DNA from 2 places in the Pseudonocardia sp. D17 genome. Region 1 is predicted to be linked to the other one. Evidence: riboswitches for the same ligand, from Rfam matches in the RefSeq annotation. Region 1 holds a riboswitch; the other holds the start of a gene.
What was found. Region 1 has a riboswitch for glycine ahead of gcvP (aminomethyl-transferring glycine dehydrogenase). Riboswitches for the same ligand answer to the same signal wherever they lie in the genome.
Positions count from the first base shown of each region.

Region 2: linked by a shared signal. The riboswitch ahead of gcvP (aminomethyl-transferring glycine dehydrogenase) and the one ahead of gcvP (aminomethyl-transferring glycine dehydrogenase) in region 1 are both predicted to bind glycine.

Region 1 is NZ_BPRG01000008.1:58,576-62,781, reverse strand. It holds gene PSD17_RS01215 (ABC transporter ATP-binding protein) at 1-1,080, shown strand, start outside; glycine riboswitch at 1,635-1,723, shown strand; gene gcvP (aminomethyl-transferring glycine dehydrogenase) at 1,875-4,206, shown strand, end outside.
Region 2 is NZ_BPRG01000037.1:46,028-50,233, reverse strand. It holds gene gcvP (aminomethyl-transferring glycine dehydrogenase) at 1-2,060, opposite strand, end outside; glycine riboswitch at 2,212-2,302, opposite strand; gene PSD17_RS06500 (MerR family transcriptional regulator) at 2,449-3,072, opposite strand; gene PSD17_RS06495 (bifunctional nuclease family protein) at 3,182-3,658, opposite strand; gene garA (glycogen accumulation regulator GarA) at 3,967-4,206, opposite strand, start outside.

The sequences.
Region 1 (4,206 bases):
CGGCGGCGGGTGGCCGAGCACAAGCGGCTGACGCTGCGCGCCTGGGACTACAACAACCTGCGGATCGACACCCTGGTCGCGCCGATGTCGGTGCTCACCAACGTCGCCGGCCTGGTGCTGGCGCTGCTGGTGGCGCTGCGCGAGGGCGGTCCTGGAGTCGGCGCGGTCGTCGTGACGGTCGCGTACTTCACCCAGACCACCCGGATCCTGTTCGAGTTCAACCAGACCTACCGGCACCTCGAACGGTCGCTGACCGAGGCCGCCCAGTTCGCCGAGCTGCTGCTCGACGATCCGACGGTGGTCGACGACCCCGATCCGGAACCGGTCGCGGGCGGGCCCGCGGGCGTGACCTTCGACCGCGTCCGGTTCACCCACGCCGGCCAGGACGCGCCGCTGTTCGACGGGCTCGACCTGGTGGTCGCACCCGGGGAGCGGGTGGGGCTCGTCGGCCGTTCCGGCGGCGGCAAGACGACGATCGCGCGGCTGCTGCTGCGGCTGATGGACGTGCAGGGCGGCCGGATCCTGGTCGGCGGGCAGGACGTCACGCGGCTGTCGCAGGCCGACCTGCGCGGACTGATCGCGTCGGTGCCCCAGGACCCGGTGATGTTCCACCGCACGCTGCGGGAGAACATCGCGTTCGGCCGCCCGGACGCGACCGACCGGGAGATCCACGACGCGGCCCGCGCGGCGCACGTGCTGGAGTTCGTCGAGGGACTCCCCGACGGGTTCGACACGCTCGTCGGCGAGCGCGGCGTGAAGCTCTCCGGCGGGCAGCGGCAGCGGGTCGCGATCGCGCGGGCGATCCTGCGCGACGCGCCGATCCTGCTGCTCGACGAGGCGACGAGTGCGCTGGACTCGGAGAGCGAGGCCTTGATCCAGCAGGCGCTGTGGCGGCTGATGGAGGGCCGGACCGCGATCGCGGTCGCACACCGGCTGAGCACCGTCGCAGGCATGGACCGGCTGATCGTGCTCGACCAGGGCCGTGTCGTCGAGGAGGGCACGCACGCCGAGCTCCTCGCGCGCGGCGGCGGCTACGCGCGGCTGTGGGAGCGGCAGTCCGGCGGCTTCCTGTCCGAATGAGGCGGTCCCGGCCCGGGCGGCGCGGCGCGCTCCCCGGGCCGGTGTCGTCGGACCGGACGTCGCCGGACAGGGGTGTCGCCGGGCCGGGTGTCGTTGCCCTGTCTGCCCCGGCTGTCGCCGCGGTGTCGGTCGGCATGGCGATCATCTGACCGTCGGGCACGGGGCGGCAGCCGAGAGGGGGCGTCGCGGAAGGGCCAGGAAGGCGGGGACGGCCGCGGGCGAATACCCACGGGCAGCGCGATAACCCGCTGCGGGTGACACATGCGTTGCGGGTGCAATTTCCGACCATTCTGGGTGATCGGTAGAAACATGTCCACGACAATTCATCGGGACAATTCACCGGATGCCCGACGCGCCGCGCGGGTAGGACGCAGCGGTGGTGGCCGACGGTCACGCATGATGTCGGAGCTGAGCCCGACGCCGCCCGTTCGGGTCCCTGTGCACAGGGCTGACCTGCCTGGACCGGCGTTCGAGTGCCCGCTCCGGAGGCACGCTCTTGCCGGGCTTCCGCCGAGTGTGCGTATAGTGTGCGCCACACAACTGCATACGCTGCTCGAATCACAGCGGGAGATCTGGTCCGTTCCAGAGCCGTAGGAGCAATCCTCCCCGGGAATCTCTCAGGCTGCCGTACCGCTGTGACGAGGCAACTCTGGAAAGCGTTCCTCCCGGAATTCCGGGTGGACCACCGACGGGGCAAGTGGGGTCACCCCCACGAAATCTCTCAGGTCCGAAGACAGAGCGGGGAGACGGTGCACGACAGGTGCCATCTGTCCCCCCGACCTCGGAGTGAGCGTATGTCGATCTTCGCCGACCGTCACATCGGTCCCGACCCCGACGCCGAGCAGAAGATGCTCGAGGTGGTCGGTCACGCCGACCTGGATTCGCTCGTCGACGCCGCCGTGCCGCAGGGCATCCGCGCGTCCCAGTCGCTGAAGCTGCCGGCTGCGCTGAGCGAGCAGGACGCCCTCGCGGCCCTTGACGGCATCGCCGGGCGCAACCGCACCATGGTGCAGATGATCGGCCTGGGCCACAGCGACACGGTCACCCCGCCGGTGTTGCGCCGCAACATGTTGGAGTCGCCCGCCTGGTACACGGCCTACACGCCGTACCAGCCGGAGATCTCCCAGGGCCGCCTCGAGGCGCTGATCAACTTCCAGACCATGGTCGAGGACCTCACCGCCCTCCCGGTCGCCGGCGCGTCGCTGCTCGACGAGGCCACCGCCGTCGTCGAGGCCGTGCTGCTGATGAACCGCGCGAACAAGGCCGCCCCGGCCGGCGCGCGGATCGTCGTCGACTCCGAGACCCTGCCGCAGACGCTGTCGGTCCTGCACACCCGGACCGAGCCGGTCGGCATCCCGGTCGACGTCGTCGACCTCTCCAGCCCCGAGGCGCTCGCCTCGCTGGCCGAGGGCGACGTGTTCGGAATCGTCCTGCAGGCCCCCGGCGCCTCCGGCGTCGTCCGTGACCTGCGCCCGATCATCGCGGCGGCCAAGGACAAGGGCGCGCTCGTCACCGTCTCCGCCGATCTGCTGTCGCTGACCCTGCTCACCCCGCCCGGCGAGCTCGGTGCGGACATCGCGGTGGGTTCGACCCAGCGCTTCGGCGTCCCGCTGTTCTTCGGCGGCCCGCACGCCGGCTACATGTCCGTCCGCAGTGGACTCGAGCGGATGCTGCCCGGCCGCCTCGTCGGTGTCTCGCAGGACGCCGCGGGCCGCCCCGGCTACCGCCTGGCGCTGCAGACCCGTGAGCAGCACATCCGTCGCGAGAAGGCGACGAGCAACATCTGCACCGTACAGGCGCTGCTGGCCAACGTCGCGTCGATGTACGCCGTCTACCACGGCCCCGAGGGCCTGCGGGAGATCGCCGAGCGCGTCCACGCGCACGCCGCCGCGGTCGCCGCCGGTCTGCGCGCCGCGGGCGTCGAGGTCGTACACGGCGAGTTCTTCGACACCGTCACCGCGAAGGTCCCCGGCCGCGCGCTCGCGGTCGTCGAGGCCGCCGCCGCCGACGGGATCAACCTGCGCCACACCGACTCCGACCACGTCGCGGTCGCCTGCGACGAGGTCACCACCGACGCGATCGTCGCCCGCGTGCTCGCCGCGTTCGGCGCCTCGGCCGTCGCGGACGCGGCGGCCGCGCTGCCCGCCTCGGAGAAGCGCACCAGCCCGTACCTGTCGCACCCGGTCTTCTCGGCGCACCGCTCCGAGACCTCGATGCTGCGCTACCTGCGGCTGCTGTCCGACCGCGACCTCGCGCTCGACCGCACGATGATCCCGCTCGGCTCCTGCACCATGAAGCTGAACGCGACCGCTGAGATGGAGCCGATCAGCAAGCCCGGCTTCGCCTCGCTGCACCCGTTCGCCCCGGCCGACCAGACCCGCGGCTACGCCGAGCTGACCGACACGCTCGAGAACTGGCTCGCCGAGATCACCGGCTACGCCAAGGTGTCGCTGCAGCCCAACGCCGGCTCGCAGGGTGAGCTCGCCGGTCTGCTCGCCATCCGCGACTACCACCGCAGCCGTGGCGACGACCAGCGCACCGTCTGCGTCATCCCGTCGTCGGCACACGGCACCAACGCCGCGTCGGCCGTCCTCGCGGGGATGAGCGTCGTCGTCGTGGCCACCGCGCCCGACGGCAGCATCGAGCTCGACGACCTGCGCGCCAAGCTCGGGGCCAACAGCGGCCGCGTCGCCGCGATCATGCTGACCTACCCGTCGACGCACGGCGTCTACGAGACCGAGGTCCGCACCGTCTGCGAGCTGGTCCACCAGGCCGGCGGCCAGGTCTACATCGACGGCGCCAACCTCAACGCGCTCGTCGGGCTGGCCAAGCCGGGCGAGTTCGGCGGCGACGTCTCGCACCTGAACCTCCACAAGACGTTCTGCATCCCGCACGGTGGTGGCGGCCCCGGCGTCGGCCCGGTCGCGGTGCGCTCGCACCTCGCGCCGTTCCTGCCCGGTGACCCGCTCGACCCGAAGCGCGGCGCCGTCTCCGCGGCCGCGTACGGCTCGGCCGGCATCCTGCCGATCACCTACGCCTACATCGCGATGATGGGCCCGGACGGCCTCACGAAGGCGACCGCGTCGGCCGTCCTGTCGGCCAACTACCTGGCGCGGCGCCTCGACG
Region 2 (4,206 bases), on a different contig from region 1:
CCGCCCGCCTCGTGCACCGCGTCGCACACCTCGCGGACCGCGGCCTCGTACACGCCGTGCGTCGACGGGTAGGTGATCATCAGCGCGGCGAGGTTCTCACGGTGCGCCGCGATCTTGGCGCGCAGGTCGTCGAGGTCGACGTCGCCGCCCGGGCCGGTGGCCACGACGACGACGCGCATCCCCGCCATGACGGCCGACGCGGCGTTGGTGCCGTGCGCGCTCGCGGGGATCAGGCAGACGTCGCGATGGGCCTCGCCGCGGTCGCGGTGGTAGGCCGCGATCGCGAGCAGCCCGGCGAACTCCCCCTGACTGCCGGCGTTGGGCTGCAACGACACCGCCGCGTACCCGGTCAGCTCGGCGAGCCAGCGCTCCAGCTGCGCGATCAGCTCCAACGTGCCCGCGGCGTCGGCGGCCGGGGCGTGCGGGTGCAGGTCGGCGAACTCCGGCCAGGTGATGGGCTCCATCTCCGCGGTCGCGTTGAGCTTCATCGTGCACGAGCCCAGGGGGATCATCGTGCGGTCGAGCGCGAGGTCGGCGTCGGCGAGCCGGCGCAGCCAACGCATCAGGGAGGTCTCCGACCGGTGCGCGTGGAACACCTCGTGGGTCAGGTACTCCGACTCCCGGACGAGCCCGCCGGGCAGCGCGTCGGCCGTCGCCGCGTCGAGCGCCGCCACGTCCTCGACGGCCACCCCGAACGCGGCCCACACCGCCTCGACGTGAGCGACGGTCGTGAGCTCGGAGCAGGCGATCCCCACCACGTCGTCGTCGACCCTGCGCAGCAGGATCCCCGCGTCGTGGGCGGCGTCGACGACGTGCCCCGCCCGGCCCGGGACGCGCGCCTGCACCGTGTCGAAGAAGGCGTCGTGCACGACCTCGACGCCTCCGGCGCGCAACCCGGCGGCCAGCACGGCGGCCATCCGGTGCGCGCGGGTCGCGATGCGCCGCAGGCCGTCCGGACCGTGGTGGACGGCGTAGCAGGCGGCGACGACGGCGAGCAGCACCTGCGCGGTGCAGATGTTGCTGGTCGCCTTCTCCCGGCGGATGTGCTGCTCGCGGGTCTGCAGGGCCAGCCGCAGGGCGGGATGCCCGTCGGCGTCGCGGGACATGCCGACGAGCCGGCCCGGCAGCTGGCGGGAGAACTCCTGGCGCACCGACAGGTACGCGGCGTGCGGGCCACCGAAGCCGAGCGGCACGCCGAAGCGCTGCGTGGTGCCCAGCACGGCGTCGGCGCCCAGCTCACCGGGCGGGCGCAGCAGCGTCAGCGCCAGCAGGTCGGCCGCGACGGCGACGAGCGCGCCGCGCTCGTGCGCAGCCTCGATCAGCGCGGTCGGGTCGCTGACGGCGCCCGAGGCGCCCGGGTAGCTCAGCAGCACCCCGAACAGCTCGCCGTCGGGCAGCCCGGCGGCGAGGTCGGCCACGACGAGCTCGATGCCCAGCGGTGCGGCGCGGGTGGCGAGGACCTCCAGCGTCCGCGGCAGGGTGTCGGCGTCGACGACGAACCGTGGGCTCCGTGACGTCCCCGCCTTCCCCGCGCGGCGCAGCAGCGTCATCGCCTCGGCGGCGGCGGTGGCCTCGTCGAGCAGCGACGCGCCCGCGACGGGCAGCCCGGTCAGGTCGGCGACGGCGGTCTGGAACGTCAGCAGCGCCTCGAGCCGGCCCTGGCTGATCTCGGGCTGGTACGGGGTGTAGGCGGTGTACCAGGCGGGGTTCTCCAGCACGTGGCGGCGGATCACCGGCGGGGTCACCGTCCCCGAGTAGCCGAGCCCGATCATCGGGACGGTGAGGGTGTTGCGCTCCGCGAGCGCGCGCAGCTCGGCGAGCATCTCCTGTTCCGACGCCGGGGCCGGCAGGCTGGTCGCCTCACCGGCGCGGTCGCGGATCGACGCCGGGACCGTGGCGTCGGCGAGGGCGTCGAGGGAGTCGAGGCCGATCGCGGCGAGCATCGTCGCCAGTTCGTCCTCCCGCGGCCCGACGTGCCGCTCGACGAACGCGACGCCGCGTTCCAGGGAGACGAGGGACTCGCGCGGGGCGGTCGTGGCGCTGGTGGGGGTCGGGCTCATGGGGTCGACCTCTCGGGCGGCGGGCGCGGGCGTACTGCCCTCCCCCTCTGTCCCCGCTCCGTGACCGGAGCGCCTGAGAGATTCACCCGCGCGAGCGCGGGCTTTCCCCGTCGGCGGACGACGGTGACCCGGCGTCGCTTTCCAGAGGCGTCTCGCCCACGCGGTCCTGGTGCCTGAGAGGTTCCGGGGAGGAGTTGCTCCTTCGGCGCCCGGCACGTTCCGGGCTCTCCCGCGCGGGATCGGCGACTACGCGCGCCATCCTAGCCCCCAGCGGGGCCCGGGAGGGGCTCCGGAACTGTTCGACACGGTCGCGCCCCACCGGTCGGGTCGTGAGTGGCGCTCGTCGTGAGTGGCGACCATCGCCACTCGCGGTCCGCTGTCGGCGTTTCTAGCTGATCGCGCGGCGCGCCCGGCGGCGCGACAGCTCGTCCTCGGGGGCGTCGTCGACGGTGCCACCGTCGGCCCGCTCCACGGGGAAGTCCTTGATCGACCCGCTGATCTCGCGCATCGCGCCGGAGACGGCGATCCCGAAGACGCCCTGCCCACCCTGCAGCAGGTCGACGACCTCCTCGGGCGAGGCGCACTCGTAGACGGTCGTGCCGTCGCTGAACAGCGTGATGCCGGCCAGATCTCTTATCCCGCGGCGCCGCAGGTGCTCGACCGCGACGCGGATGTTCTGCAGGGACACCCCGGCGTCGAGCAGGCGCTTGACGACCTTGAGGACCAGCACGTCCTTGAAGGAGTACAGCCGCTGGCTCCCGGAGCCGGCGGCCCCGCGGATCGACGGGACGACGAGGCCGGTGCGGGCCCAGTAGTCCAGCTGACGGTAGGTGATGCCGACGACCTGGCATGCGGTCGGCCCGCGGAACCCGACCAGCTGGTCGGGCATGCCGTCGAGACCTTCGCCCACGAGGGGGTCAGGGAAGAGCTCGCCCTGTTCGGGCGCGTCGGGCGGCGACGCGTCCACGGCACTCCTTCCCGTCGGGTCGCGACGACCGCGAATCCCGTTCATCCACCCAACCGAACGATGCCGACCGTAAGCAAATGTGAGCAGTCGGTCAACGCGCCGCGCCGGTGGCGTCACCCGATCACGGGCGTGTCGGCCGGCGGGCGCCGCCGCGTCAGCCCGGCTGGGCGCCGCGGAAGTCCTCCGGCGAGACCGAGTCGAGGAACTCGCGGAACTTCTCGACCTCGTCCTCCTGCTCGTCGGGGATGACGAGCCCCGCCTCGGCGAGCACGCTCTCGTCGGCGTGGATCGGCACCCCGATCCGCAGCGCCAGCGCCACGGAGTCGCTCGGCCGCGCCGACACCTTCACGCCGCCGTCGAAGATCAGCTCTGCGTAGAAGGTGCCCTCCTGCAGGTCGGTGATCCGCACCTGCTCGAGTCGTCTGCCGAGGGCGCCGATCACGTCCTTCAACAGGTCGTGGGTCAGCGGGCGGGCCGGCTTGACGCCCTGCTGCTCCAGTGCGATCGCCGTCGCCTCGACCGACCCGATCCAGATCGGCAGGTACCGGTCGCCGCTCGTCTCCCGCAACAAGAGGATGGGCTGGTTGGCGGGCAGTTCGACCCTGACTCCCACGACGCGCATCTCGCTCATACGTCGCCTCCTCACCCATCGTGCGTCCGCGCTCCGCCCGCGTTCCCGGACCAGCCGGGCCGGGACCCGACCGCGTCCGCGAACCGTGCGGCGTCTGACGGTGATGACGCTACACGGGCCGCCTGCCCGACGCGCGCCTCCGGACGGGCAGTTCGCCACAGGATCGGTGTGTTCGGCAACCCTCGCCGACCCGGCGCGACCTGGCCGCCGGGGCCCGGACGCACCACGGCCGGCCCGTCGCGGTGCGTGACGACGCCGGGCGTGTCACACCGGATCGGGCCGGCCGTGGTGTCGGAGCGGACGCGGCGTCACTGACCGCCGGGCTCGCGGGCGCCGGTGAGGAAGATCAGCCGGAACTTGCCGATCTGCACCTCGTCGCCGTTGGCGAGGACCGCGGTGTCGACCGGCTCGCGGTTGACGTAGGTGCCGTTGAGGCTGCCGACGTCGACGACGACGAAGTCGCCGTCGCGGCGGAACTCCGCGTGCCGCCGGGAGACCGTCACGTCGTCGAGGAAGATGTCGCTGTCGGGGTGCCGGCCGGCGCTCGT